Linked DNA regions of Pseudoxanthobacter soli DSM 19599. The protein of the gene in region 1 interacts with the protein of each later gene in a pairwise test. Links are inferred from orthologs where the notes say so. Each region holds a gene or a part of one and is shown on either strand. Other genes may lie near its edges. The genes, in order: secD and pheT.

Evidence for each region.
Region 2: the proteins of secD (region 1) and pheT interact in binary tests that used the Escherichia coli proteins (3 or more experiments, as listed by UniProt). The link is inferred for Pseudoxanthobacter soli DSM 19599 from one-to-one orthologs.

Annotation. Positions count from the first base shown.
Region 1 is NZ_FRXO01000004.1:365,987-380,735, forward strand. The notes cover bases 2,464-5,379. They hold secD (protein translocase subunit SecD), read right to left. Parts: upstream 4,769-5,379; coding sequence 3,158-4,768; downstream 2,464-3,157. Other genes in these bases: secF (protein translocase subunit SecF), read right to left, coding at 2,464-3,027; yajC (preprotein translocase subunit YajC), read right to left, coding at 4,926-5,270. In the rest of the region: BUF17_RS11850 (RNA pyrophosphohydrolase), read right to left, coding at 1-501; BUF17_RS11855 (phytoene/squalene synthase family protein), read right to left, coding at 623-1,462; BUF17_RS11860 (Mth938-like domain-containing protein), read right to left, coding at 1,638-2,030; more of secF, read right to left, coding at 2,083-2,463; BUF17_RS11880 (ATP-binding protein), read left to right, coding at 5,516-6,418; BUF17_RS11885 (SMP-30/gluconolactonase/LRE family protein), read right to left, coding at 6,484-7,362; kce (3,5-dioxohexanoate:acetyl-CoA acetone transferase), read right to left, coding at 7,391-8,356; BUF17_RS11895 (3-hydroxyacyl-CoA dehydrogenase), read right to left, coding at 8,380-9,339; BUF17_RS11900 (SDR family oxidoreductase), read right to left, coding at 9,339-10,127; BUF17_RS11905 (ABC transporter permease), read right to left, coding at 10,132-12,240; BUF17_RS11910 (sugar ABC transporter ATP-binding protein), read right to left, coding at 12,237-13,799; BUF17_RS11915 (sugar ABC transporter substrate-binding protein), read right to left, coding at 14,043-14,749. UniProt on the Escherichia coli protein: Part of the Sec protein translocase complex. Interacts with the SecYEG preprotein conducting channel. SecDF uses the proton motive force (PMF) to complete protein translocation after the ATP-dependent function of SecA.
Region 2 is NZ_FRXO01000003.1:296,324-311,251, forward strand. Bases 5,682-8,776 are described here. They hold pheT (phenylalanine--tRNA ligase subunit beta), read right to left. Parts: upstream 8,389-8,776; coding sequence 5,974-8,388; downstream 5,682-5,973. Other genes in these bases: BUF17_RS08990 (YggT family protein), read right to left, coding at 5,682-5,704; pheS (phenylalanine--tRNA ligase subunit alpha), read right to left, coding at 8,492-8,776. In the rest of the region: BUF17_RS08965 (response regulator transcription factor), read right to left, coding at 1-225; BUF17_RS08970 (phosphoenolpyruvate carboxykinase), read left to right, coding at 1,082-2,692; BUF17_RS08975 (HPF/RaiA family ribosome-associated protein), read right to left, coding at 2,820-3,383; BUF17_RS08980 (NAD(P)/FAD-dependent oxidoreductase), read right to left, coding at 3,629-4,915; BUF17_RS08985 (DUF167 family protein), read right to left, coding at 5,070-5,402; more of BUF17_RS08990, read right to left, coding at 5,414-5,681; more of pheS, read right to left, coding at 8,777-9,592; BUF17_RS09005 (hypothetical protein), read left to right, coding at 9,779-9,973; BUF17_RS09010 (glutathione S-transferase), read right to left, coding at 10,142-10,798; BUF17_RS09015 (polyhydroxyalkanoate depolymerase), read left to right, coding at 10,982-12,199; BUF17_RS09020 (DUF4164 domain-containing protein), read left to right, coding at 12,392-12,673; BUF17_RS09025 (cell division protein ZapA), read left to right, coding at 12,698-13,069; BUF17_RS09030 (helicase-related protein), read left to right, coding at 13,958-14,928.

The DNA.
Region 1 (14,749 bases):
GACCTCGCGCTTGAACGGCACCACGAGATCCGGCAGCCGCTCGATGTCCTCCCAGCGCCAGGAGGCGAATTCGGGCTTGTGGCCGTCGGGCGGGTTGCGGACGTCGATCTCCGTCTCGTCGCCGTCGAAGCGGAAGGCGAACCATTTCTGGATCTGGCCGCGGTATCGCCCCTTCCAGGCCTTGCCGACGAGTTCCGGCGGCAGATCGTAGCGCAGCCACTCCGGTGCCTCCGCCAGCAGGCTGACGGAGTGGATACCGGTTTCCTCATAGAGCTCGCGCCGGGCGGCCTCCGCCGGGTCTTCCTTGTCATCGATGCCGCCCTGGGGCAACTGCCAGGGCTTCGGCATGCCAGCGGCTTCTTCGCCGCCATGGCGCTCGCCGATGAAAACCCGGCCGCTCGGGGAAAGCAGCACGATACCGACACAGGGGCGATAGGGCAGCTCGACGGGCGTACTCCCCTCAGCCAGCGCCTTGGCCTTCCGGCTCTGCTCTTTGCTCATGCCGAATCCTTCCCGGTTCGTTGCAAGACCCGAATCATTGGCGTCGGGCGGCGGCACTCTGATCGGAACTCATGTCGACAGCACGACCGCCCGGCAAGAGGCGCGGGTCCCCGCTCGGGGATTAAGCCCGACGCCGCGCACGTCTCGCGATCCACCACATGCGCCAGATCCGGGCGAGCGCCGGCGTCTCCGTCTGAGTGTGCAGTGGATCATCCTTGCTGCGCGCAAGGCGTTTCAGCAGCGAGGGAAGGCCGGCGAGCGGCAGGAAGGCCGGCACCACCGCGGAGGGGATGGAGGAGGCGATATCGCCCACACGGGCCAAATGATGCTCGGCATGCCCGCGCATCTCCTTGAGCGCGGCGGCGAGACCCGGAGTCATCCGGCCCGCCCGGATATCGGCGACGTCGGCACCGTGGCGCGCGAGCACGTCGGCGGGCAGAAAGACCTGACCGCGCGACGACGCGAGCGGAAGGGCCTGCAGCATACGGGCGATGGTGAACGCGACGCCGGCATGGCCCGCCCTGGAACCGGTGCCGGGATCGTTGCCGCCTGCGAGCACGATGGCGGCGAGTTGAAACAAGGCCCCGGCCGTCTCACCGGCATAGCCTTCGAGATCCGTGAGGCTCGGCATCGGATCGTCGTAGAGGTCGAAGCCGTGGGCATCGATCAGGGCAATCAACGCCGGCTTCGGCAGATGGTAGCGCGCGATGGCTGCCACGAGCGTGTCGGCGACCGGATGGCCGCTGACGGCGTCCGCATCGATCACGTCGCGCCACCATTGCAGCCGGATTTCGCCTGGCATCGGCTCGCGCACGACTTCGCGCACCCGGGCGATCTCGATTTCGAACGCCGCAAGAGCCGCCAGAGCCGGCTGAGTCTCCGCTGGCGCGAACAGGATCGCCAGATAGCGGTCCTTGTCGTGCTGCCGCACGAGGTCGAGACAATGCGCAGCAGCGTCCATCGGTCTGTCGGCGTCCGTCATATCGGCATCCGAAACGAGAGGCCGGCATGATCCCGGCCGAGCCATTGGCCACATGGAATGACGGAGGTGCGCGGATCGTTCCGTCGCGAGCGCGGCCGGACCAAGCGGTAGAACGGCCGCCCCGCGATGCTGCAGACCTGTCGCGCGCCGCCGCTCAGAACACCGGAAGGAAGCCTGCTGCGACCGGTCGTTCCTCGGCTAGCATGACGTTGTAGGTGCGGACCGCCGCGCCGGTCGACATCGTCTCGACGCGAAGCCCGGCGCCGCGCAGATGCCACGCCAGATCGCCCGGCAGAGGCACCATGCGCTCGCCCGTGCCGAGCAGGAACAGGTCGATGGCGTCGACGGTCTCCAGAACCCTTGTAAACGCCTCCCGGTCGAGGTCGGCGGCCGTCACCGGCGTCCAACCGTGAATACCGCTCGGGAGGGCCAGGATAGCGCCGCGGTGCGACATGCCGGCGAAGCGAAAGCCGCCGTCGCCATAGGCCTCGATCTGCGCCCGGTCGGGATAGTGGGCGTCGCGGATGATGATGCCGCGCGGTGCCATGACGCCCTCCCCCTGCCTCTCCGAATGCCGGCCGTTCGCTCGACGAGCGGGATCAGACCGCGCCGGTTGCGGTCGCCGCGCCTTCCTCGCCGCTCTGCTTGTCGCGGCGCAGCTTGAAGTAGATCAACACCGGCGCTGCGATATAGATCGACGAGAACGTACCGATCACGACGCCGAAGATCATGGCGAACGTGAACGAACGGATCACCTCGCCGCCGAACACGTAGAGCGAGATCAGCGCGATCAATGTCGTGACCGACGTGATCATAGTGCGCCCGAGCGTCTCGTTGATCGAAAGGTCGATCAGATCGGAGATCGACATCTTCTTGTACTTGCGAAGGTTCTCTCGAATTCGATCGTAGACGACGACGGTGTCGTTCAGCGAGTAGCCGACGATCGTCAGGATCGCCGCGATACTCGACAGGTTGAACTCGAACGGGACGATCGTATAGATGCCCAAGGTCAAGATCACGTCGTGGATGGTGGCGATGATCGCCCCGACGGCGAACTGCCATTCGAAACGGAACCACACATAGACCATGATCGCGGCCAGCGTCACCACGAGGCCGACGGTGCCGTTGCGGGCCAGTTCACCGGAGACGCGAGGGCCGACGACCTCGGTGCGGGCGATATGGTAGTCGTCGCCGAGCGCATCACGAACGAGGATCAGCGCGCGCTGCTGCGCCTCGTCACCGCCCTCCTGCCGCGCGACGCGGATCAGGACGTCGTCCGGCTTGCCGAACTCCTGGATCTGCACCTCGCCGAGATTGAGATCGCCCATCGAGGCGCGCAGCGCGGCGAGGTCCGCCGGCTTGCCGTCCTTGGTGGTGATCTCGACGACGGTGCCGCCCTTGAAGTCGATGCCGTAGTTCGGACCGATCGTTAAGAACGCGATGATCGAAGCGAGCGACAGCACCGCCGAGATCGGCAGCATGTAGCGCCACAGGCGCATGAAGCCGATCTTCGTGCCGTCCGGAATGATGCGCAGGAGCTTCATCGGGCAGTTCCTTCTCGATCACGACGCGTGGACTTGCCAGCCCGTCGCGATCCTATTCCCTTCGTGGCGCGGTCTTGCTCGAAAAGCCGGGTTCCGCTTCTCCCGACCGCGCCCTGGACGACCCGCTCCGTCAGACCGAGATGACCGTGGGCCGCCGCCAGCGCACCCAGAACACCACCAGCATCCGGGTGAACGTGACGGCGGTGAACATCGTCGTCAGGATACCGAGCGCATGGGTCACGGCAAAGCCGCGGATCGGCCCCGATCCCAGATAGAACAGCACCACGGCCGAAATGAACATGGTGATGTTCGCATCGAGAATCGTGTTCAGGGCCCGCTTAAAGCCGAGATCAATCGCCATCACGGCGGAACGCCCGGCACGGGCCTCCTCGCGGATGCGTTCGTAGATCAGCACGTTGGCATCGACGGCGGTGCCGACGGTGAGCACGATGCCGGCGATACCGGGCAAGGTCAGGGTCGCGCCGAGCAGCGTGATCAGCGCGAAGATCAGCATCACGTTGACGATCACTGCGATGTTGGCGAGCAGGCCAAGGAAGCCGTAGGTCGCGAACATGTAGATGCAGACCGCCACCGTGCCGATCACCGAGGCGATCTCGCCGGCGCGGATCGAGTCCTCGCCGAGGCCCGGGCCGATGGTGCGCTCCTCGACGATGGTGAGCTTGGCAGGCAGCGCACCGGCACGCAGCAGCACCGCGAGGTCGTTGGCCGTTTCGACGGTGAAGTTGCCGGAGATCTGGCCGGCGCCGCCGAGGATCGGCTCGCGGATCTGCGGCGCCGAGATCACCTCGTCGTCGAGGACGATGGCGAACGGGCGGCCCACATTCTGCTGGGTGATGGTGCCGAACTTGCGCGCGCCGGCCGTCGACAGGCGGAACGACACGACCGGCTCCTGGCTGCGCTGATCGAAGGTGGCCTGCGCGTCGACGAGATCGTCGCCCGTCAGGAGCGGCGCTTCTTCGACAACATAGGGCACCGGCGGATCGTTGACCGAGTAGAGCACGACGGTGCCCGGGGGCGGCCGGCTCTGCACCGCCTGCTGCGCGTTAACCGTGGTGTCGACCAGATGGAAGGTGAGCTGCGCGGTCTGGCCGACGATCGCCTTGAGGCGGTCCGGATCGTCGAGGCCCGGCGCCTCCACGAGAATGCGGTCGGCGCCTTGGCGCTGGATGTTGGGCTCGACGGTACCGAGCTCGTCGACGCGACGGGCGATGACGCCGATCGACTGGTCGACGATGGAACGCACGCGCTGTTCCAGGCCGGCGTTCGTGAAGGCGATCCGCGCCGCGCCGTCGTCGCCGACCGTCACCGAGAACTCGTCGACGGCCGCACCGCCGAGCAGGCCGCCGGAGAGCGGGTTCTTGAGAAGATCGAGCCGCTTGCGCGCCTCGGCGAGCTGGTTGAGATCGCGGATCTTCACCACCACGCCGTTGTCGCGGACCGAAAGATCCGTGAAGCCGATGCGCGGGTCCTCACGCAGTGCGTTGCGCACCTCGCCGGTCAGCGTCTTCAGCCGCTTCTGCACATAGTCGGCGCGGTCGACCTCATAGAGCAGATAGACGCCGCCCTGCAGGTCGAGGCCGAGCACGATCTGGCGTTTCGGCATGAAGGCCGGCCAGTTCGCCACCGTCTCCTTGGAAAAGAAGTTGGGCAACAGGACCACGAGCCCGCCGAGCACGACGGCGAGGATCAGGGTGATCTTCCAGCGCGAGAGATAGAGCATGGTTCGCAGTCTTTAGGGCACCGGAATCGGGAGGTGCGCGGCGGTCTTCGGGCAATCCGATGCTTGGACCAATTCCGGCGCCCAAGCAAGGCGCGCGGCATCGCGCCGGTCGGTTCCCGCGCGATGTCGCAGGCCGGGCAGGCCGCGGCCAAGCCTATCAGGAGGCGTTGTCGTTAACCGGCTCGCCCTTGGCGCGCACGTCCTGGATCGCGGAGCGCAGCACACGCACGCGGATGCCCTCGGACAGTTCGACCTGCACTTCCGCCTCGTCCACGACCTTGACGATCTTGCCGATCAGGCCGCCGCTGGTGACGATGGTGTCGCCGCGCCGCACGTTGGAGATCATCTCCTGGTGCTGCTTCTGGCGCTGGCGCTGCGGACGCAGGATCAGGAAGTACATGATGACGATGATGACGAGGAACGGGGCGAACTGCATCACCATGTCGACCGGGCCCGGGGAAGCGCCGGCGGCCTGCGCGTAGGCGGGAGTAATAAAATTCATAAGGTTCTCGAGCCTTTTCGTTCGCAGCCGGGAAGCGGCCGGTCGATTCTTCGTCGTTCCTGTTCTTCGCCTCTCGCCCGCACGGACCCTTGGGGCGCTGCGACGGTCAAAGAGGCGGCGGGACTATAACGGCGGCGCCCCGCTTTGCAAACCGCACCGCTTCATCCACCCACGCCGTCGTGATAAGACCCAGCGGTTTTTCGTGTTTCGACGCCGAATTCGTCTTCAGATACCGGAGTATCGCCGTGACCGCGCCCGAATACGTCAGCCGCGCCGAGTTTGCCGCCCTCCTCGACCGCTTCGATACGCTGATCGGGCTCGTGGCGCGTGCGGTGCCGCCGACGGTGCGGGTGCCCGATATCACAGCCGCCGACGCGTTCGTCTGGCAGACCGATCCGCCGGCGCTGGAACCCGTGCCCCACGTCAGCCGGGTCGAGATCGGCCTGCTGCACGGCATCGATTCGGCGCGCGACCAGCTCGTCGACAACACCGAGCGCTTCGCCCGCGGCCTGCCGGCCAACAACGTGCTGCTTTGGGGCGCGCGCGGCATGGGCAAGTCTTCTCTGGTCAAGGCCTCCCAGGCCCACGTTAACGAGCGGCTTGCGGCCGAGGGCAAATCCGATCGCCTGAAGCTCGTCGAGATCCATCGCGAGGACGTCGAGAGCCTGCCGTCGCTGATGGCGATCCTGCGCGCCGCGCCGCACCGCTTCGTGGTATTCTGCGACGATCTCTCGTTCGATGCCGGCGACGCCAGCTACAAGTCGCTGAAAGCGGTGCTGGAAGGAGGGCTGGAGGGGCGGCCGGCGAACGTGCTGTTCTACGCCACGTCGAACCGCCGCCACCTGCTGCCGCGCGACATGATGGAGAACGAGCGCTCGACCGCGATCAATCCAGGCGAGGCGGTTGAAGAGAAGGTCTCGCTCTCCGACCGGTTCGGCCTGTGGCTCGGCTTCCACAAGTGCAGCCAGGACGAATATCTGAGCATGGTGCGCGGCTATGCGGGCCGCTACGGCCTCAAGGTCGATGACGACCGGCTCCGCGCCGAGGCGCTGGAGTGGTCGACCACGCGCGGGTCGCGCTCCGGCCGCGTCGCCTGGCAGTTCATTCAGGATCTTGCAGGACGCCTCGGCCAGACGCTCGGAGCCTGAAGGGCGAGCGAGACGCCATGTCCGGCCGGATCACGCATCCGGCCGGCAAGCGTTTCGGTGAAGGCTCACGCGCCGAAGCGCGGCTCCGGCAGGCCCTTCGCGCCGAGATCGTAGATCGCGAACGTGCTGCCCCGCTGAACCGGATCGTCGGGGAACCGCGGCAGCGGCGGCTTGGCCATCGACGTCACATAGAGAATATCGAGGTTGGGACCGCCGAACATCACGCTGGTGATCTTCTTCACCGGCATGTCGATGATGCGGTCGACCGTGCCGTCCGGAGCATAACGGACGATGCGGCCGTCATAGACGAGCGCGTTCCACAGGAAGCCCTCGGCGTCGACCGTCGAGCCGTCCGCGGCACCGCCTTTCGATGTGTCGACTTTGGTGAAGGTGCGCCGGTTGGTCGCCGCACCGGTCGAGATGTCGTAGTCGTAGGCCCAGATTTCGCCGGTCCAGGTATCGGCGAAATAGAACGTCTTGTCGTCAGGGCTGAAGCACGGACCGTTCGAGCAGATGATGCCGGTGTCGATGGTGGTGAGCGTGAAGTCGGGATCGAGCCGGTAGAGCGCGCCGAGCGGCCCCTCCTCTTTCGTGTCCATCGAGCCGGCGAAGAAGCGGCCGCGGCGGTCGACCTTGCCGTCGTTGATCCGCGTGGTCGGCTTGTCTGCCTCCGGGTCGACGATCAGGTCGCAGTCGCCCGACTTGAAATCCAGTGCATGGAAGCCGGTCTGCAGCGAGACGATTGCGCCCTGCCCGTCCTTGCGCAGCGCCATGGAGCCGATCTTGGCCGGCACGTCCCAGGATCGCACCTCTCGCCCATCCACGGTGGTGCGGAAGACCCGGCCGTCGAAGCTGTCGATGAAATAGAGCCGCTCCTGTTCGGCATCCCAGAGCGGGCCTTCGCCGAGGGTCGTCTTCACGTCGATGAGAACTTCGATCCGCATCGTTTCCTCCCTTTGTTATTGTCGTTGGTCAGAAATTCACCTGATCGCCGCCCTTGAGGGACAGGATGGCGCGAGCCTCGTCCGGGGTCGCGACCTGAAGGCCGAGCCCCTCGATCACCTGCCGCGCCATCCGCACCTGGTCGGCGCTGGACGTGGCGAGCTTGCCCTTGCCGGCCCAGAGCGAGTCCTCAAGCCCGACGCGCACATTGCCGCCCATCGCCGCCGACATGGTGGCGATGCGAAGCTGGCTCGCACCGGCGCCTAGCACCGACCAGCGGAACTGGTCGCCGAACAGGCGGTCCGCGGTGCGCTTCATGTGCATCACGTCCTCGGGATGGGTGCCGATACCGCCGAGCAGCCCGAACACGGACTGGACGAAGAAGGGCGGCTTCACGAGGCCGCGGTCGGCGAAGTGCGCGAGATTATAGAGATGAGCGATGTCGTAGCATTCGAACTCGAAGCGGGTGCCGTTGTCGTAGCAGGTCTCAAGAATGTACTCGATGTCCTTGAAGGAATTGCGGAAGACGAGATCCTTCGTGGCTTCGAGATGCGGCTTTTCCCAATCGAATTTGAACCGGTCGTATTTCTGCACGAGATGGTAGAGGCCGAAATTGATCGAGCCCATGTTGAGCGAGGCGACTTCGGGTTTGAAGGTCGCGGCCGGCAGCACGCGCTCCTCGACCTTCATGTAGGGGCTGCCGCCGGTGGTGATGTTGATCACCGCGTTGGTCCCCTGCTTGACCGTCGGCAGGAAGCGGGCGAACGCCTCCGGTGTCTGGTCCGGCTTGCCGTTCTCCGGGTTGCGGGCGTGCAGGTGAAGGATCGCCGCTCCGGCCTCGGCGGCACCAAGCGCATCGGCGGCGATCTGCTCCGGGGTGATCGGCAGGTAGGGCGACATGGTCGGGGTGTGGATGGCGCCGGTGCAGGCGCAGGTGATGATGACCTTGCCGGAAAGGCTCTGGCCGGAAAGGCTCTGGGCGGCGGTGGCGGACATTGGCGTTTCCATGGAACGGGGTTTCAGCGGCCGATATCGCGGTCGGCGCGGCGTTTCTGGGCGACGAGGGCCATCAGCCGGCGATCGCGCCAGCGCTGGCGCTCGGGCAGCGCCTCGGTCGCCACGGCAGCGCGGCGAGAGGGCTCGATCGCGCTCGCGGTGACCGTCCTCCAGTCGACGCGCGTGCACATGCTCTCGAACATGTCCTCGTACATCGGCTGGTAGCGCGCCACGTAGTCGGCGACGCCGCCCGGTGCGTTGAGATCGATGGTCTCGAAGGGCCCCATGAAGCTCCAGCGCAGAGCGAGGCCATCGGCTATGCTGCGGTCGATGTCCTCCGCGCTCGCATAGCCGCCGGCGACGAGGCGGAATGCCTCTTCCATCAGCGCACCCTGCATCCGGTTCATGATGAAGCCGGCGATTTCCTTCTCCATGCGCAGCGGAACCTGTCCGGCAGCGCGCAGGAAAGCGACAGCGCGATCCATCACCTCCGGGGTGGTCCATTGCGACGGCACCACTTCAACCGCCGGCACGAGGTAGGGCGGATTGATGGGGTGGGCGACGATGCCGCGCGCGCGACCTGGGACTGCCTCGAAAATGGCGGAGGGCAGCAGAGCCGAACTCGACGAGGCCAGCACGGCGCTTGGCGGTGCAAGCGCATCGATGCGGGCGAAACTCTCGCGCTTGCCCTCGATGTTCTCCGGCCCGGATTCCTGCACCCAGTCCGCACCATCGAGCGCGTCCGCGAGATCGGCGCACGGGGTCATCGCTGCCAGCAGTTCGTCCGGCGTGCGCCCATTCAGGAGATCATTGCGGGCGAGATCCTCGGCGACTGACCCGACGAAGGCGAGCGCGCCCTCGGCCGCCCCCTTGCCGGGATCCCAGAGCCGCACGGCACAGCCGGCGCGGGCGAACGTGATGGCCCAGGCGCGGCCAACCAGACCGGCGCCGACGATGGCGACCCTTTTCGATCCTTCGCTCATCACAGCGTCTCCACGTTGCCGTCGACATTGAGGGAAAGCGCCGAGAGATTGCGCCCGGCGTCGGACAGCAGGAAGGCGACGGAGGCGGCGACATCCTCCATCGTCACCATGCGTCGCAGCGATACTTTTTCGAGGTAGCGGTGCTCCATCTCCTCGTAGGAGACGCCCACCTGAGCGGCGCGGTCGCGGATGACGCCTTCCATGCGCGGCCCGGCGACGATGCCGGGCAGGATGGCGTTGACGCGGATATTGTGGGGGCCGAGTTCTTTGGCGAGGGACTGGGTGAGGCCGATCACGCCCCACTTCGCGGCAGCGTAGGGCGTGCGGTAGGCATAGCCGTGCCGGCCTGCCGACGACGACATGTTGACCACCGAGCCACCGCCCGCGCGCTTGATATGCGGCACGGCCTGGCGTGCGCAGAGGAACTGGCCGGTGAGGCCAATATCGATGCAGCGCCGCCACGCGGCGGGATCGAGGTCCTCGACCGCGCCCGTCGGACCGGCGATGCCGGCATTGTTGATCAGCGCGTCGAGCCCGCCGAGCGCCTCAAGAGCGGCCGCAAAGAACGCCTCGACGTCGCGTTCGTCGGAGACGTCGGCCTTGACCGCGAGGATGCCCGGCAGTTCGGCGCTGACGGCCTCTAGCGCCGCATCGGCGACGTCGCAAACCGCCAACCGGGCGCCCTGCGCATGCAGGAGGCGGGCGATGGCGAGGCCGATCCCGCCGGCCCCGGCGGTTATGACGACGCGCTGCCCTTGCAGGCCGCCGACGAAGGATGTGGGAGACATTGGCTCAGCTCCTCTTTTCACGCAGCGCGATGACGGCGGCGAGCACGACGCAGCCGAACAGAATGGCGCGGAAGGCATAGGGAAGGGTCGTGCCGGCAAGCAGGGTCTGCAGGGCCGTGAGCAGCAGTGCACCGCCCACCATGCCGAGAAAATGACCGCGCCCGCCGGTGATCAGCCCGCCGCCGACCACGACGACGGCGATGGAGGGAAGCAGGTAGTCGTCGCCCATGCCGAGGCTTGCCTGGCCGGAGAACCCGGTGAGCAGCATGCCGACGAGGGCCGCGCACAGCGCCGACAGGATATAGACGCCGATCACCACCCGGCCGGTGCGGACGCCGGACAGCCGTGCCGCCTCCATGGAGTTGCCGATGGCGTAGACCCGGCGGCCGAACGCCGTGCGCCCGAGCAGGACGGTGCCGATGACCAGGAAGACGGCGAGCAGCACGAGAACGGGCGTCACGCCGGCGAGCTTGCCGGTCATGAGCCACCGCAGCGCCGGCGAGGCGAAGCCGGCGGGCGTGCCGCCGGAATAGAGCAGCGCCACACCCTGCAGGATGCCGTTCGCCGCCAGCGTCACCACGATGGGCGAGAGGCCGAGCGCCACGACGCCGAGGCCGTTGAGGAGACCGATCAGCGCGGCCACCGCGAACACGGCGGGAACCGCGTAGATCAGCGCGGCGTCGGAACCCTGCACGAGACCGGCGAGCAGGATGCCAGACAGGCCGATGGTCCACGGCACCGAGAGATCGAGCCCGCCGGTGAGGATCACCGAGCCCTGGCCGAGCGCCAGAATGACGAGGAAGGTGGAAAGCACGAACAGCGCGTTCCAGAAGCCCCAGTTGAGCAGCGCGTTGCCGAGGACGAACTCGGTCGCGATCAGCACGACGACAAGGCAGGCATAGGCCGGGAGCGCGAAGCGCAGCTCGCGACCGTGGCGTTCCAGGAAGGAGGGCGCAGCGCGCGGCGCACCGGGCTTCGCCGAGGCGAACACGAGACGGCGGTCGCCCGCAGGACGCTGGCTCACGTGGGTGCCCGCCCGGCGCGCGGCGAGAAGGCCACCGAGGCGGCGCAATTGGTCGCTGAGCACCGACTCGCGGCTGAAGGAGCCGACGAGCACCGCAGCGAGCAGGACCCCGCCTTCCGCGATGGTCGCGTAATAGGCGGAGACATTGAGCGCGAGCAGGATGTTGACCACGATCATCAGCACGAAGGCGCCGAAGATGGTGCCGACGAGCCCGCCCTTGCCGCCGCCGAGGCGGGTGCCGCCGATGACGACCGCCGCGAACATCGACAGCAGTAGCGAGTTGCCGACGAGCGGATCACCAGATCCGGTCTGGGCGCTGACGAACACCCCGGCCATGCCGTAGAAGCCGCCCGCGAGCACATAGGTGGTGAAACGCACCCACGGCACGCTCAACCCTACCGCCGTCGCAGCAGCGGGATCGCTGCCGGAGGCATAGAGCGCGACGCCGAACGACGTCTTCTTCAGCCATGTCCAGAACAGGGCGGCGAGGCCGAGAAGCACCAGCGACATCGGCAGAATCGAGGCAATGGCATCGCCCATATAGACCTCGCCGAGCGAGGGCGCGATGAAACCGCCGGGCTGCTCCATCACGAGAAGCGTGGCCCCCTGAACGATGAACATGGTCGAGAGCGTCACCACGATCGGCTGGAGCCGGATGAAGGCGACGAAGAAGCCGTTGAAGGCCCCTACCCCCATGCCGACGCCGATGCCAACGAGCGTCCAGAGCAGCACCGATGCTTCCGGCTGCGCCGGGTTCATCGAGGTGGCGAGCACGGCGTTCACGAGCGAGATCACCGCGCCGGCCGAAAGGTCGAAGCCGCCGGACAGCACGACGAGAGTCTGGCCCATCGCCGCGAGTGCCAGCGGCGTTGCGCCGGAGGCCTGGAACGAAATGTCGAAATAGGACAGCGGCCCGGGGCTCAGCGCATCGACCACCATGAACAGAACTGCGAACACGGCGAGCGCGACAAGGGGCGCGCGGTTGCGGCCGAACCAGCGGCGCGTCGCCGAGGATCGGGCCACAGGTGGCGCCGCGGACATGCTGCGCGACGCCACGGATCCGGCGGGACTGGACAGGCTTGCGCTCATGCGATGGCTCCTTCCCCGGAGCGGACGTCGCCACCGAGAACGGTGGCCATGATGGTGCGCTCGTCGAGGGCGTCAGCCTCCAGCCGCGCGGTGACGCGGCCCTCGTAGAGAACGACGACGCGGTCGCTGAGGTGCACGAGCTCGGGGATTTCCGTGGAATGGAACAGCACCGCACCACCAGCGTCGGCGAAGGCGCGGATCAATTCGTAGAGCTGGTGCTTGGTGCCGACGTCGATCCCGCGCGTCGGATCGAACAGGAGCAGGATGCGGCTCTGGGCGACCAGCCACTTCGCGACTGCGATCTTCTGCTGGTTGCCGCCCGAGAACGCCCCCGCCTCCTTGAAGGCGGCCACGGCGGCGACATCGAGCACGGCGAACACACGGTCGGTCTCCTCGCGCTCGGCGGCGCGGTCGATGAAGCCGAAACCCGGAAGGCCCTTGCGGCGGAAGCGGGAGATCACCGGCAGGCTGGCGTTGGTGGTGCCATCGAGCTTGAGGAACAGGCCCTCGGTCTTGCGGTCCTCCGGCACAAAGCCGATGCGCAGGGAGGGATGCAGCGCATCGGCGGGCGAGGAAAGATGCACCGGCTTGCCGTCGACACGGATCTCGCCCGCCTTCACGGGCACGGCACCGAAGCAGGCGGAGAACAGTTCCTTCTGCCCCATGCCCTGCAGGCCGGCGACGCCGAGGATTTCGCCCGGGCGCAGCGCCAGGTCGACATCGCGCAGTTTGGCGCCGGCGCAAAGGCCCCGCGTCTCGAGCACAGGCGCCGGCCGGTCCGCCTCACCGCCGGCGCGCCGCGGCGGGAACGTCTGGTCGAGGGAGCGGCCGATGATCATCTCCACCACTTCGGCGTCCGAGAAATCGCCGACGCGGCCGGACGCGACGTGGCGGCCGTTGCGCAGGATGGTCATGTCCTCGCAGAAGGCGCGCACCTCGGGCATGCGGTGGGAAATGAACAGCACGGTGACGCCGTGGGCGCGTGCATCGGCGATCAGGTCTCCGAGCCAGTCCACATCGGAGCCGGCGAGCGCCGAGGTCGGCTCGTCGAGCAACAGGATGCGCGGCTTGCGGTAGAGCGCGCGGGCGATCTCGATTTTCTGGCGCTGGGCCAGATCGAGGCGTCCGGCCTCGACGTGGAGATCGACCCTGATGCCGAGCCGCTCGAAATGCGCGGCGACTTCCTCGGCCACCCGCCGGCGACGCAGCGTGCCGATCAGGCTCGCCGGGGCGGCGGGGATCAGCATGTTGTCGAGGACGCTGAGATCGCGGACGAGCGTCAATTCCTGAAAGGCGGTCTGGATGCCGGCGCGGTGGGCATCGCGCGCGGACCTGAGGCGCACCACGCGGCCATCAATGGAGATCGACCCGGCATCGGGTTCGATGAGGCCGGAAAGCAGCTTCATCGTGGTCGACTTGCCGGCGCCGTTCTCGCCGAGCAGCGCGTGGACGGTGCCGGGGCGTACGGCGAAGCTGACCTCGCTCACCGCCTTCGTCGCACCGAACGACTTCGACACGCCAGCTAAGGCGACGGCGGGAGGCGGATGCGACTGGTTCACGACCTTCACTCCGTCTGGAGGATGGAAGCCGGCGAACCGGCACAGGGGAACGGCCGGCGCGCCTGTTCCGGCGGAGCGCGACGCACCGGACCTTTCACGGTCGGGGTCGGTTCAGCGGCGCGGCGCCCGTCCGGCCGAAAGAGAGCGGAGCACTCGTCCGGTCCAAGGGAGATCGTGCCCGGGACCTGAGGCCCGGGCACGGTCCCGCCATCGCAGCGGTCGTGTTCGCGCGTTGAGCCGGACTCAGTTCTCGGGCTGGCCGACCAGCGCCGCGTTGAGACCGACTTCGGGCAGCTGCTCGGAGAAGATCGAGGCGAACCAGCCGGGGTTCGGCACGATAGACGGCTTGAACACGTTGCAGCCGGCCTTCATCTCTTCCCAGCTGCCGGTCTCGCAGAGCTTGACCGTTTCGTTGGTCACGATCGGCAACGGCAGCGTGGTGTGGTGCGGCGCGTCTTTGCCGGCGATCAGCTCTGAAGCGAGCTTCAGCGCGTAGGCGCCCGAATAGGGCGGCGAAGCGTAGGAGATGCGCGGCGCACCCATCGGCTTGTAGGTGCCGTCGGCCCCCTCGACCTCGGTACCCTCCTTCAGCATCTGCACGCGGCCGCCGTTCGAGCCCTCACCGGCGCACGGCTTGAGTTCCGCAGGGGTGGCGCCCGCCTCGATCTGCATGGAGTTGGCGGTGTAGCAGCCGACCTGCATCCACAGACCATCGATGTCCTTCCAGCCGCGGGTCGCGAGCAGCTTGGAGAGCTCGGTGCGGGCGACCGCCTGGCTCCACATGCCGACAGCCTCGCCGACGATCTTGATGTCGGGATGCTTGGAGAACACTTCCTTGGCGGCGGCGGTGCGCGCGGTATCGACCGATGTGCCCGGCACGCCGGTGATGAGCACGACGTTGCCCTTCCCGCCGAGCTTGTCGACGAGCCATTCCGCGGTGCGCCGTCCGG
Region 2 (14,928 bases), on another replicon or contig:
CACCGGCATGTCGGTGCGCTGGCGCAGGCGGCGCAGCAGCTCCATGCCGTCCATGCGCGGCATCTTGATGTCGAGGATGGCGAGGTCGGGCGTGCTCTGGGCGAGCCCGTCGAGGGCGGAGGCGCCATCGGTATAGGTCTCGACCCGATAGCCTTCCGACTCCAGCGCGATCGACACCGATGCGAGGATGTTGCGGTCGTCGTCGACGAGCGCGATGGTCGGCATGGGGGCGATCCTTCTCTCTCTCGTTGCATCCACGCCACCGCGGCACATGCCCGGCGGCCGGAGCGCTTCCCGACCGGATGTGATCATCCGGTCGACAAGGAATCGCTCCCGACTCGATAGCCTGGGCACATCCCGTTCAGATCGGTTCGATCTGAACGGGATATGCCCCAAGAGGGCGACAGGGCGGCACGGAGCGACTTCGGTGGACGATGACGCGCGGTGCCGTTGAGACCCGATCTGCGAACTGACGGCTTACCTGAGCAGAAATAAGGCAGATTCGTCCGAACGAAAAGCTTTCCGCATGAATGCGCCGCCCCGGCGCCGCAATTTCCGCGCCGGCAGGGCCGGGCCCGCGAACCGCCCGCCGGGGCGCGCCACGGCGACCTGCCCGGCGCCGGGCGGCATTGGGATGCCGGACGCCGCCCGCGCCCCCGCTTCCGGCCGGCCGGCGTCCTGCCTCACGCGATAGATTTTAACCGCCGGATCAAATGATAGCGCTGCCAAGACCGCGGCGTTCGCATATGCAAACAAGCAAATTCGCACTGCAGCAAGGCGAGCTGACGTAGTCTTTCCGACTTGGCAGCGTTGCCATTGTACGCCATCGATAAAGTTCTGATCTTTCTTTCAGAATCATCGTTTCGACTTCTCTGGAAACTTGCTCTCGGCTGCGCGTTTCCCTATTTTCCCGCCGAACAACCGCCGGCAAACGATCCGGAAGCGTCTTCCACGGCGCCGGGATCATGGGCTGGCGGGCGTTGCGAGGCCGATGGCCGCCGGGTTGCCGGCGCCGACCGCCTGCAAACCCGTGCCGCGAGTGTCCGAGCGACGTCGCAGGGCAGGAAACGAGAGGGTCATCGTGAAGGAAAACGGTGTGCGCAATTCCGCGATCGGCGCCGACGCCATCGGCTTCAGGAATCTTTCCGCCGTCCACTGGAACCTGCTGGAGCCCGCGCTCTACGAGGAAGCCATTCGCCGCGGCGAAGGCACCATCGCCGCCGGCGGCGCGCTGGCGGTGGAAACCGGCGTCCATACCGGCCGCTCCGCCCAGGACAAGTTCGTCGTCCGCGACGACACCACCGACGGCACCGTGTGGTGGGACAACAACAAGCCGCTCTCGATCGCGCATTTCGACGTGCTGATGGCCGACATGCTCGCCCATGCCGAGGGCCGCGAGCTGTTCGCGCAGGACCTCTATGGCGGCGCCGATCCGGACCACCGCCTGCCGACCCGCGTCTACACCGAATATGCCTGGCACTCGCTGTTCATCCGCGATCTCCTGATCCGGCCGCCCGCGGAAGACCTCGCGACGTTCGCGCCGAAGCTCACCATCATCGACCTGCCGAGCTTCAAGGCCGACCCGGCCCGCCACGGCTGCCGCACCGAGACCGTGATCGCCTGCGACTTCACCCGCGGCATCGTGCTGATCGGCGGCACCTCCTATGCCGGCGAGATGAAGAAGTCGGTCTTCACCTTCCTGAACTTCCTGCTGCCGCCGAAGGGCGTGATGCCGATGCACTGCTCGGCGAACGTCGGCGACAAGGGCGATTCCGCCCTGTTCTTCGGCCTGTCGGGAACCGGCAAGACCACGCTGTCGGCCGATCCCTCGCGCACCCTGATCGGTGACGACGAGCACGGCTGGGGTCCGGGCGGCATCTTCAATTTCGAAGGCGGCTGCTACGCCAAGACCATCCGCCTGTCGCGCGAGGCGGAGCCGGAAATCTTCGCCACCACCGAGCGCTTCGGCACGGTGCTGGAGAACGTCATCCTCGATCCGGTCACCCGCGTGCCCGATTTCGACGACGGCCGGCTGACCGAGAACACCCGCTGCGCCTATCCGATCCACTTCATCCCGAATGCGTCCCTGACCGGCCGTGCGCCGCGTCCGAGGAACATCGTGATGCTCACCGCCGACGCCTTCGGCGTGATGCCGCCGATCGCCAAGCTGAGCCCGGCGGAGGCGATGTATCACTTCCTGTCCGGCTACACTGCCAAGGTCGCCGGCACGGAAAAGGGCGTGACCGAGCCGCAGGCGACGTTCTCGACCTGCTTCGGCGCCCCGTTCATGCCGCGCCATCCGTCGGAATACGGCAACCTGCTGCGCGATCTCATCGCCGAGCACAATGTCGATTGCTGGCTGGTGAACACCGGATGGACCGGCGGCAGCTATGGCGTCGGCCGGCGCATGCCGATCCGCGTGACGCGCACCCTGCTGTCGGCCGCCCTCGATGGCTCGCTGAAATCGGCCGGTTTCCGCACCGATCCCTATTTCGGCTTCCAGGTGCCGACCGCCGTGCCGGGCGTCGAGCCCCACGTGCTCTATCCGATCAAGACGTGGGCCGACAAGGCGGCCTTCGACCAGACGGCGCGCAGGCTCGTCGCGATGTTCGCCAAGAACTTCTCGAAGTTCGAGGATCATGTCGGCGAGGAGGTGCGCAACGCCGCCCCTCAGGTCCGCATCGCCGCGTGACCCCCACCGCGTGAACAGGCTGCCGGCGGCAAGCCGCCGGCCCACCCGCTCTTCGACTTTTCCGCCCGGGTGGCCCCCGGGCGGTTTTTCTTTTTGAAGACCGGTCGGAACCGGATCGGAAAGCGCTCTAGGCGCCCAGCCGGCGCACGGAACTCGCCTGCGGCCCCATCGGCCCCTCGCCCATGGCGCGGGTGACGGCGACCATCATGCCCTCGGCGAGGTCGTCGAACGCATCGTTGGCCACCGAACCGCGGCTGAAATAGAGATCGCCGCCGCCGCCGATCTCGACGAAGCCGTAGCTTTCCTGCGGGAACAGCCGGACCACGCGCCCGGTCTCGATGGCGGCCTCGTGAACCTTCACCGCGCCGCGCTTCATCTTCCAGTCTTCCTCCAGCCGGCGCTGGATCGCATCGAACGCCCGGCCGATCAGCGCCAGCCGGTCGCCGCGGGTCTCGCGCATGTCCTCGCTGGCCTTGGCGACCAGCGTGCGGCCGGGCACCTCAGCCTCGACGGTGATGGCGAGCGCGGTCTTGCCGCTTCCCGGCGAACGGTGCGGCACCTCGATCGAAACACGGAGGGCGATGATGCGGGGATGGAAGCGGTCGAGCCGCGCGGCGCGTTCGCGGACGCGGGTCTCGACGGATTCGGACGACTCGAGATTGCGGAAGGTGAGCTTCAGCGGCACATCCATCATTGTCCTCCTTGCGTGTTTCCCCGTTACGGCCGGCTTCGGCCGCGCCCCTTGCCCGCCGGCGGATCGTTGTGCGTCCGCCGTGTGGGCCCTGTCCCGCTCGCGCGAGGCAGTCCGTCCTGTTTGCCGGCCAACCATGGCCCCTTCGCGGCAAACCGCGTTGCGCCACCTCAAGCCAAAATCACGAAACCAAGATCACGAAACCAGGATCACGACACCAGGATCACGAAATCAGGACCGAAATCCTACAGCCCGAGAACGTCGCGCAGCCGCCCGTACAGCATGCGCGCCTCGACCGCGGGACGCCAGAGCCCGTGGAAGGGAATCGGCTTCAGCGCGCGCGTGACCGGCAGGTCGATCGCCTCCGCCGGATCGCCGAGGACGCGCCGCGCCAGCAGGTATCCCGCGACGGTCGCCATCGCGATGCCGCGGCCGTTGTAGCCGAGCGCGGCGAACACGCCCTCGGCCGGCTCGTGGAAATGGGGATAGTGATCGGGGGTGATGGCGAGCTGGCCGTTCCAGAAGTGGGTCCAGCGCACACCGCTGAGCGCCGGCCAAAGCCGCTCGGCATAAGCCACGAGATGGCGATAGTCCGCCGGGTCGGAGGTGTCGCGCTGCGGCCCGCGTCCGCCCATCAGCAGACGGCCGGCGCTGTCGACGCGGTAATAGACCGTGTCGTGCCCCATCTCGTAGAGACCCCCGCCCGTGGGCAGGATGCGGGCGACGAGGTCGGCGGGCAGCGGCTCGCTCGCGGCGACGGCACTGTAGACCGGAACCACCGTCCGCCGCAGCTTTGGCCACAGGCCGTCGCTGTAGGCGTTGGTGGCCAGCACCAGCCGTTCGGCCGTCACGGTGCCGCGCTCCGTCTCGACGCGCCACAGGCCGCCGTCCCTGCGCGCCGCCGTCACCGGCGTCCCGCCGTGAACGGCCGCACCGGCCTTCTGCGCTGCGCGGGCCAGTCCGCGGGCATAGCCGAGTGGGTTCACCGTGCCGCCGCGCGGGTCGACCAGCCCGGCGCGGTAGCGGTCGGTGCCTGTGCGCGCGGCCAGCGCCTCCGGACCGAGATGCTCGACCGGCATGGCCCGCCGGCGATATTGCGAAACGAGCGCGGCGATGCCGGCGGCCGAGCGCCGGTCGAAGGCGACGCGGTGGGTGCCGCCCCGGCGCGCCTCGCAGGCGATGCCGTGACGCTCGATCAGTGCGAACACCACATCGGGCGCGCCATAGGACCGCGCGATCATCCGGCCGCCGAGGTCGGGGCCGAAATCGCGCTCGACCGTGTCGGGATCGTGGATCAGCCCGGGATTGACCTGGCCGCCATTGCGTCCGGAGGCACCCCAGCCGGCGGTGGACGCTTCCAGCACCACGGCCTCCACGCCCGCCTCGGCGAGATGCAGCGCCGCCGAAAGCCCCGTGAAGCCGCCGCCGACGATGGCGACCGACGCGCGCCGGCTGCCGTCGAGCGGCGGCATGTCCGGCGCCGGCGCCGCGGTTTCGGCATAGAGGCTCGGCGGCAGCGGGCGGGTCTGCATCCCGAAGCGCGAGTCCGGCCTTGAGACGGTCATCCCTCGCCCCTCCGTGCGGTCGGCCCATCGAACACGCGCCGGATCGCGGCGATCCGGACGGAATAAAATCCTGGAGCGCTTTCTTGCCGTTCAGATCGGTTCGATCCGAACGGGATATGCTCTATGGCCGGGCCACGACCGCGCGTTCCAGCGCCGCCGCCGCGCGGTCCCCATCGCCCGCGACCACCACCGTCTTGATCCGCGCGGTCGAACCGGCGGCGACCTTCACACTGGAGCGCGGCACGCCGGCGACACCCGCGATCAGCGCCTCCAGCGCGGCGTTCGCGGCCCCCTTCTCCGGCACCGCCCGCACACGCGCGGCGAGCACGGCGGTGCCGTCCGAGAGCACCTGAATGCCGTCGAGCGCGTCGCGGCCGCCGCGCGGCGTCAGCCGCACGCGAACGGAAAGCCCCGCGCCCGAGACCGTCCACGGCCGGCAATCGGCGGCGGACACCGTTTCCGGCCTCAGAACACGTAGGGATAGACGTAGCGGATGATGACGTTCTGGATCAGGAAGATCAGGATCAGCAGCACCACCGGCGACAGATCGAGCCCGCCGACGCTCGGCAGCACCGAACGGATCGGCTTCAGCACCGGCTCCGTCAGCCGGTAGAGCGTGTTGGCGATGGTCATCACCACGGCATTGCGCGGATTGACGACATTGAAGGCATAGAGCCACGAGAACAGCGCCGCGGCGATCACGACCCACTGATAGAGGTCGAGGATCAGGAGGATGACGTCGAGAATCGCGCGCATGGGGCTTCCGCTCTGATTGGGCCTTCGTCTCCGCCGGGACCGGCGAACCCGCGGCCATCCGGCGCCGGCGGTCTTGGGTCCACCGGCTTATGTCCGAGGGATAGCGCCCCGACCGCCTCCACCACAAGAGGCAACGCACCGGCCTGCGGCTGATGCGTGCCGCGTTCGCGCATCCGTGACGGCCGGTTCGCGCCGCATCGGCGGCACCCGCCCGCGAGCCCCAAGCCCGCTATGCACGTTGGGGCGCGCCGTTCCCGGCGCGCCTCCGCTCAGCGCCGCAGCACGCCACCGGTCGCCTTCTCGACGCCGGCGACGATCCGCGCGCCGACCGCCTCGATCTCGGCGTCGGTGAGCGTGCGCTCCTTCGGCGCCAGCACCACCTCGATCGCGACAGACTTCGAGCCCGGCGCGATGCCGGTGCCTTCGTAGACGTCGAACACCGACACCCGCTCCACCAGCGCCTTCTCGGCCCCGGCAGCCGCCTTGACGATGTCGGCGGCCTGAACGGCGCGGTCGACCACGAACGCGAAATCGCGCTTCACCGGCATCAGGTCGGACACCGCGAGCGGCGGCTTGGCCTTCGTCGCCTTCGCCTTGGGCGCCGGCACCGCCTCGAACATCACCTCGAACGCCGCGAGCGGGCCGGAAATGTCGAGGAGCACGGCGACGCGGGGGTGAAGCTCGCCGAAATGGCCGAGCACCAGCGGGCCGAGCCGCAGCGTGCCCGACCGGCCCGGGTGGAACCAGGCCGGCGCGTCGCGGGTGACCTGCAGGCGTTCGACCGGGGCACCGGCCGATTCCAGCACCGCGAGGGCATCCGCCTTGGCGTCGAACACGCCGACCGGCGCGCCCGCGCCGGCCCAGTGGCGTCCGGCGCCGGAAAGCGCCGCCGTGCCGGTGCGCACGCCGGCGGCGACGCGCTTCTGGTCGTCCGGCTGGTCGCCGAGGAAGATCTGGCCGATCTCGAACAGCGCGACGTCGCCGAGGCCGCGGTCGGCATTGCGCTTGGCGGCGGCGACGAGGCCGGGGATCAGGCTCGGCCGCATGTCCGAGAGGTCGGAGGCGATGGGGTTCGACAGCGCCAGCTCCGGCTTGCCGCCGCCGAACGCGGTCGCGGCCGCCCTGGAGATGAACGACCAGGTCAGCGCCTCGACGAGACCCCGTGCCGCCAGCGTGCGGCGGGCGTTGCGGGCGCGAAGCTGCCCCTGGGTCAGCACCCGCGCGGCGACGGGCTTCAGCCGCGCCAGCGGCTTCAGCGGAATGTTGTCGACGCCGACCATGCGCACGACCTCCTCGACGAGGTCGGCCTTGCCTTCGACGTCCGCCCGCCACGTCGGCACCGTCACCGAGGCCACCGGCCCCTCGCCGGTCACCCTGAAGCCGAGGCGTTCGAGATGGGAGGCGATCACCGAGGCATCGAGATCGAGGCCGGAGATGCGCTTGACCTCCGAGAACGGGAAGTCGAGCACGCGCGGCGGAAATTCGGTCGCGCCCGTCACGACGACGTCGCTCGGCGTGCCGCCGCAGAGGTCCAGCACCAGCCGCGTCGCAAGCTCCAGCCCAGGCAGGTTGAAGGCGGGATCGACGCCGCGCTCGAACCGGAAGCGGGCATCGGAATTGAGGCCGAGCCGGCGGCCGGTCTGGGCGATGGCGAGTTCGTCCCACAGTGCCGATTCGATCAGCACGTCCGTGGTCGCCTCCGAGCAGCCGGAGGCCTCGCCGCCCATGATGCCGGCGATGGATTCCAGGCCGTTGTCGTCGGCGATGACGCACATCGCGGCATCGACCTTGTAGGTGCGCCCGTCGAGGGCCTCGATTTCCTCGCCCTCCACGCCGCGCCGGACCACGAGGTCGCCCTTCACCTTGGCGGCGTCGAACACATGGAGCGGCCGGCCGCGGTCGAAGGTGAGATAGTTGGTGATGTCGACGAGGGCGTTGATCGGGCGCAGCCCGATCGCCTTGAGCCGGCGCTGCATCCATTCCGGCGACGGGCCGTTCTTCACGCCGCGGACCAGCCGCAGCGCGAACGAGCGGCAGAGCGCCGGCGTATCGCCGAATTCGAGCCGAACGCCGGTCGGGCTCGGCCCCGTGCCGGGCACCGCGACCACGGGCGGGGTCTTCAGCGTGCCGATGCCGGAGGCGGCGAGGTCGCGGGCGATGCCGGCGACGCCGAGCGCATCGGCGCGGTTCGGCGTGACGGCGATCTCGATCACCGGATCGTCGAGCCCGGCGAAGGCCGCGAACGGCGTGCCGACCGGCGCGCCGGGGGAGAGCTCGATGATGCCGTTGTGCTCGTCGGAGAGCTTCAGTTCGCGCTCGGACACCATCATGCCGCGGCTTTCCACGCCGCGGATCGCGCCGATCTTCAGCTCCGCGCCGCTGTCGGGCATCCGCGTGCCGGGGGCGGCGAACACCGCCTTGATGCCGGCCCGGGCGTTCGGCGCGCCGCACACCACCTGCACCGGCTCGCCGGCGCCGGTATCGACCGTCAGCACCCGGAGCTTGTCGGCGTTCGGATGCTTCTCGGCGGTCAGCACCTCGGCGATCACGAACGGCTCGAGCCCCGCGCCCTTGTTCTCGATGCCCTCGACCTCGAGGCCGATCGTCGTCAGGCGGGCCGCGATCTCGTCGAGCCCGGCGGTGGTCTCGAGATGATCCTTGAGCCAGGAAAGCGTGAACTTCATCTTGGGGTCTCCACCGTCCCGCGGGTCCCGGCGCCATGGCGCCGGCCGACCCGGTTCGGGTTAATTGGAAAACGGACGCGCGGAAGAAAAGGCGCGCAACCGCTCAGGCGGCGGAAAGGCCGCCGAGCAGGCTCGGCACGTCGAGCGGGCGGAAGCCGTAATGCGACAGCCAGCGCAGGTCGGCATCGAAGAACGCGCGCAGGTCCGGCATGCCGTATTTCAGCATGGCGATGCGGTCGATGCCCATGCCCCAGGCATAGCCCTGCACCTTGTCGGGATCGAGCCCGCAATTGCGCAGCACGTTCGGATGCACCATGCCGCAGCCGAGGATCTCCAGCCAGTCGTCGCCCTCGCCGAACCGCACCTCGTTGCCCATCCGCCGGCAGCGGATGTCGACTTCCATCGACGGCTCGGTGAACGGGAAGAACGACGGCCGGAAGCGCATGTCGACGCGCGGCACCTCGAAGAACGCCTTGCAGAACTCCTCCAGCACCCACTTCAGCTCGCCGATGGTCGCGGTCTCGTCGACCACGAGGCCCTCGACCTGATGGAACATCGGCGTGTGGGTCTGGTCGGAATCGCAGCGATAGGTCCGCCCCGGACAGATCACGCGGATCGGCAGCTTGCCCTGCCGCATGGTGCGGACCTGGACCGGCGAGGTGTGAGTGCGCAGCACGAGGCGCGAGCCGTCCTCCTTCGGATCGAAGAAGAAGGTGTCGTGCATCTCGCGCGCCGGATGGCCGACGGGGAAGTTGAGCGCGGTGAAGTTGTTGTCGTCGGTCTCGATGTCCGGCCCCTCGGCGATGGCGAAGCCGAGATCGGCGAAGATCGCCGTCAGTTCGTCGATCACCTGCGACACCGGATGGATGCGCCCCTCCGACAGCGGCCCCGGCCGCACCGGCAGGGTGATGTCGACGCTCTCGCGCGCCAGCCGCTCGGCCAGCGCCGCCTCGCGCAGCACCGCCCGGCGGCCTTCGATCGCCTCGGTGACGCGCACCTTGAGGCCGTTCAGCGCCGGCCCGGCGACGCGGCGCTCCGCGTCGGACATGGCGCCGAGGCCCTTCAGCCGCTCGGTCAGAGCCCCCTTCTTGCCGAGGGCGGCGACGCGCGCCTCCTCCAGCCCGGGCTCGTCGGCGGCGGCCTCGATGCGGGCGACGAGCTCCTGTTCGAGATCGGCGAGATCGAGGGTCTGGTTGTCGGTCATCTGCTCAGCTTCTCGAAAATGAACGGCCGCAGGCGCGGAACCCGCGGCGATGCGCGGCGTTTTACCAGAATTCCGGCTGGGAGGAAGCGCCCCAAGCGGATCGCCATCTCGTGAAGCGGTTTGAGTCGACACAGGTGGCGGTTCGTGTTTCGTTAACCCTTAGACAAGAAAAGGGAGGTAACCGCCATGGCGTCACAATTCCCGCCCGTCGTGTCGAACGATCCGAACTGGCCGGTCGAGGCGGTTCGCGAACTAATCGACCTCACCCGCCAGGAAGTCTCGGCGGAAGTGGTCAGCCTGAAGCTCCACAAGCCGGTGATCGAGGTCACCGCCAAGGCCGCGCAGCTCGGCCTTCGCCTGCGCCCCGTCTACAATTTCTGACAACGGGACTCTCTGACATCGGGGCCAGCCTGCCTGACATCGGGGCCAGCCTGCCGGAACCAGGGTTCCGGCAAAGGACGCTACGCAACATCCCGGTGACGGCACGACCGCTCGCAACGGCCGTGCCGTTTGTCTTTCCGGCCGGTGTTCCCGGCGCCCGGCTGCGGCTCAGAATTCGACTTCCAGCTCTTCCAGTTCCTCGGGCTCGGTGCGCGCCGCCGCGGTCCACTCGGCCATAGGCTCCCAGGCCAGCACGGTGCGGCAATAGCCCCGGCAGGTCTCGTCGAGCGGCACGGCGTAGGTCTCGAACCGCGCGCAGACCGGCGCATACATCGCGTCCGCCATGCACGGCGTCTTCCCGAACAGGAACGGTCCGCCATAGAGCGCCAGGCATTCCCGCCAGATCGCGGTGACGCGCTCGATGTCGGGCAGCGCACCGGCGAAGATGGGATATCTGTCGTAGCGCGCCTTCAGGTTCATCGGCAGCGCGGAGCGCAGGTTGGCGAAGCCGGAATGCATCTCCCCCGAGACCGAGCGGCAATGGGCGCGCGCCACCCGGTCGCCGGGCAGGATGCCGGAATCGGGCCGGATCTCCGCGAGATATTCCGCGATCGCGAGCGTATCCCACACCTTGGCCTCGCCGTCCTCCAGGCGCGGCACCAGCACCGACGGCGAGAGAAGCAGCAGTTCCGCCCGCGTCGAGGGATCGTCGATCGGCATCGCCTTCTCCGTGAAGTCGATGCCGGCCATCTTGCAGAGCAGCCACCCCCGCAGAGACCATGACGAATAGTTCTTGCTGGAGATCGTAAGAACGGCGGCCGCCACGGCTGTTTCCCCCCTGGTCGCGGCCGGGCGCTCATCGGTTCGCCGCCGCTGTCTACAACCGATATAATCATCTCGCAGTGCGGAAAAAAATGCACTAGCGTTTCCTGCATGGCCGAAGGCCCGGCGTCTCGACGACGCAGGGCAGGGGGCGGCCTGAACCGGACCGGGGAGGCTGCGGACGGTATGTTGTATTCCGCGTATCAGCTGCAGGACGACCTCATGGCGCCGCTGCGGACCGTCGCAAAGGCCGCCACCCGCGCCCCCCTACCGCTCGGCATGGGCGCCGCCGTTCTTCCCTTCCGCCCGCGCCTCGCCGCCGCCTGGGAACTCGTCGCCCGCGCCGGTCTCAGCCACACCCGGCCCCCCTTCGGCATCGACACGGTGACCGTCGGCAATGCCGAGGTCGCGGTGACCGAGGAAGCCGCCGCGCAAACGCCGTTCGGCACGCTCCTGCATTTCCGCAAGGATATCGACGCCGTCCAGCCGCGCATCCTGGTGGTTGCACCGCTTTCGGGCCATTTCGCCACCTTGCTGCGCGGCACCATCCGCACGCTGTTGCGCGACCACGACGTCTACGTGACCGACTGGCACAACGCCCGCGACATTCCGGTCGAAGCGGGCGCGTTCGGCTTCGACGACTATGTCGACCACGTCATCCGCTTCCTGGAGATCATGGGGTCCGGCAGTCACGTCCTCGCCGTCTGCCAGCCCTGCGTTCAGGCGCTCGTCGCCGTCGCGGTGATGTCGGCGCGCAAGAATCCGGCCGTGCCCCGCTCGATGACGCTGATGGCGGGGCCGGTCGATACCCGGATCAGCCCGACCACGGTGAACGGGCTCGCCACCTCGAAATCGCTGGCCTGGTTCGAATCGAACCTGATCTCCACCGTTCCCGGCCGCTATGCCGGCGCCGGTCGCAAGGTCTATCCCGGCTTCGTGCAGCTCTTGTCGTTCATGGCGATGAATCTCGGCCGCCACGAGACCGCCCACCGCGATCTCTACCGCCATCTCGCCCGCGGCGAGACGGAGAAGGCGCAGGCGATCAAGACCTTCTACGACGAATATTTCGCCGTGCTCGATCTCACCGCCGAGTTCTATCTCGAGACCATCGACCGGGTGTTCCAGCGCGCGCTGCTGCCGAGGGGCGAGCTGACCTATCGCGGCGAGAAGGTGGAGCCGAAGGCGATCCGCAAGACCGCGCTCCTGACCGTGGAAGGCGAGCGCGACGACATCTGCGCCCTCGGCCAGACCGCGGCGGCGCACGAACTCTGCGCGGGCCTGCGCCCCTATCTGAAGCGCCACCACATGCAACCGGGCGTCGGCCACTACGGCGTCTTCAACGGCCGCAAGTGGGAGGGTCAGATCTACCCGCTGGTGCGCAATCTCACCCTCTCCACCACCTGACGGCGCCCCTGCCCGCCGACGTGGGATCTATCCGGGCTCGACCGCGGCCCCGGCGCATCCTAAATTTGCCTCATGAGCATGGGTTTCTCGCAACGGCATCAACGCCGTTGACGAATCCTTTGCCGGTGGCGGTTTGAAATGATGCCGTGTGCCGGGGCGGAACACGGGATCGAAGTGGCGGGGAGCGACGGCATGAGCGAACGACCGGGCATCGAGGAGAGCTTCGCCCGCCTCGGGGCGGCGCTCGGACGGCTGGAAGCGGCGCTGGAACACCGGGCGGAAATCGACGGCGGCAAGGGCCTTCTCGAAGAGCAGTTGCAGCGCCTCGACGAGGACCGCTCGCGGCTCGCCCAGGATCTCGACCAGGCCGAGGCTCGCTCGGCCCGCATCGAGGACACCAACAAGGAGGTTTCGCGCCGGCTGGTCGCCGCGATGGAATCGATCCGCACCGTGCTGGAACGCCACGGCGGCTGACCCTTCAAGGATTTCGAGGACACGATGGCGCAAGTCGCGGTCACCATAAACGGTCGCACCTACAGGATGGCCTGCGACGACGGCGAGGAAGAGCGGCTGATCGGCCTCGGCAAGCGCTTCGATTCCTGCATCAACCAGCTGCGGTCGAGCTTCGGCGAGATCGGCGACCAGCGCCTGACCGTCATGGCCGGCGTGATGGTGATCGACCAGCTTTCCGAACTGGAGCGCAAGGCCCAGGCCCTTTCCGCCGAACTTGCGGCGCTCAAGGCGGAGAACGCCCGGCTCGCGGCCAGCGAGAGCGCGCTCGAAGCCGACATCGCCACCCGGCTCGACGCCGCCGCAGAACGGATCTCCGCGCTGACGGACACCCTCGAACGCGGCAATCGCGACACCTGAAACCTGCCGGCGCCGTGCCGCCCGCCGTTCGCGCGAGCTTTCGCGACCGGAATCGCGCCATCGTGCCCCAATGGGGGCCGCTCGCTCGCGCACCTGGTTAACAAATCGTTAACGTAATTGTTAAATTGCACGCGAAATACTGTGTATTTCTTGTGTTCAACGCTATCACGAACACATGATGTAGTCAGATCAAAAGATGAACATGGCTCTATTGCCGATTCGCGCCTGATTCGTTCGCTCTTCTTTCCACGCACCGATCCACCCGTTTCAGCGCCTTGACGCCAAGCCATTGACGTGACTCGCGTCTTCACGCTGACCGCCCTTGGGATCAGGCCACCCGATCACAACATATCGCCTGCGGAGAGAGTCAAACCGCAAGATATCGACGGAACAAAAGCGGAACCACAAGCAGTCCGCGATTCGACCGCGATTCGTTCGCGCCCCGTTCTGTCCATGACGGACGGGCGCGCCGAGAATCTCATGTCCGGGGTGTCGTTCGGGCTGTGAAGTCCGGTTGCATGTGCTAGATCATGACGGCCCGCCGGATTGGCTCGGGCCGATCCGGGACGAAAATCCGACCGTGCGTTGCCTGAGCGGCCGGGCGAAAAGGGCCGTTCCGCGCGCGATCGGAGCCGCCCTCCGGCCTGCGGCGTGGACCACACCGGGACATCGACCACACCGAGGGAGCCGCCGGCGCGATGCCGGAGATCACCGGAACGATCCGCCCCTTCTCAGGCCGTGCAGATCCGGAACGGCAAGCGCCGTCCGTCCGGGCATGGCCTGCGCGCGTCTGCGCCGGTCCCGCCGCGTCGCATCGCGGCTGCCGGGTCCAGGTCCCCTTCTTGCGGATCCAGGCCTCCGCCTCCCGGATTTGAGCACTGCACCATCATGACCGTAGCGATGAAAATGCCGTTGCCGCCGTCTGCCCGTGCCCGAACCGTGACGGCGGTGCTCGGCCCGACCAATACCGGCAAGACCCACCTCGCCATCGAGCGCATGCTCGGCCACGGCGGCGGCCTGATCGGCCTGCCGCTCAGGCTGCTCGCCCGCGAGGTCTACGGCCGGCTCGTCGAGCGCGCCGGCGTCGATGCCGTCGCCCTCGTGACCGGCGAGGAGCGCATCGAGCCGGCGAAGCCGCGCTATTTCGTCTGCACCGTCGAGGCGATGCCGGAGACGACGGACCTTTCCTTCGTCGCCATCGACGAGGTGCAGCTCGCGGGCGATCTGGCTCGCGGCCGGGTGTTCACCGACCGTATCCTGTCCCTGCGCGGGCGTGACGAGACATTGCTGCTCGGCGCGCCGACCGCCCGTCCGCTGCTCGAGAAGCTGGTGCCGGGCATCAACGTGGTCGTGCGGCCGCGCATGTCGGTGCTCACCTATGCCGGGCAGAAGAAGATCACGCGGCTGCCGACCCGTTCGGCCGTGGTGGCGTTCTCCGCCGACGAAGTCTACGCGATCGCGGAACTGATTCGCCGCCAGCGCGGCGGCGCCGCCGTGGTGCTCGGCTCCCTCAGCCCGCGCACGCGCAATGCCCAGGTCGAGCTGTTCCAGAACGGCGACGTCGATTTCCTGGTCGCGACCGATGCCATCGGCATGGGGCTCAATCTCGATGTCGAGCACGTCGCCTTCGCCGCCAACCGCAAGTTCGACGGCTACCAGCACCGGCTGCTGTCGCCGGCCGAACTCGGCCAGATCGCCGGACGCGCCGGCCGCCACACCCGCGACGGCACCTTCGGCGTCACCGGCCGCGCCGATCCGTTCGACGACGAGCTGGTTCAGGCGCTCGAAACCCACCATTTCGCGCCGCTGCGCATGTTCCAGTGGCGCAATTCGGTGCTCGATTTCTCCTCCCTCACCGC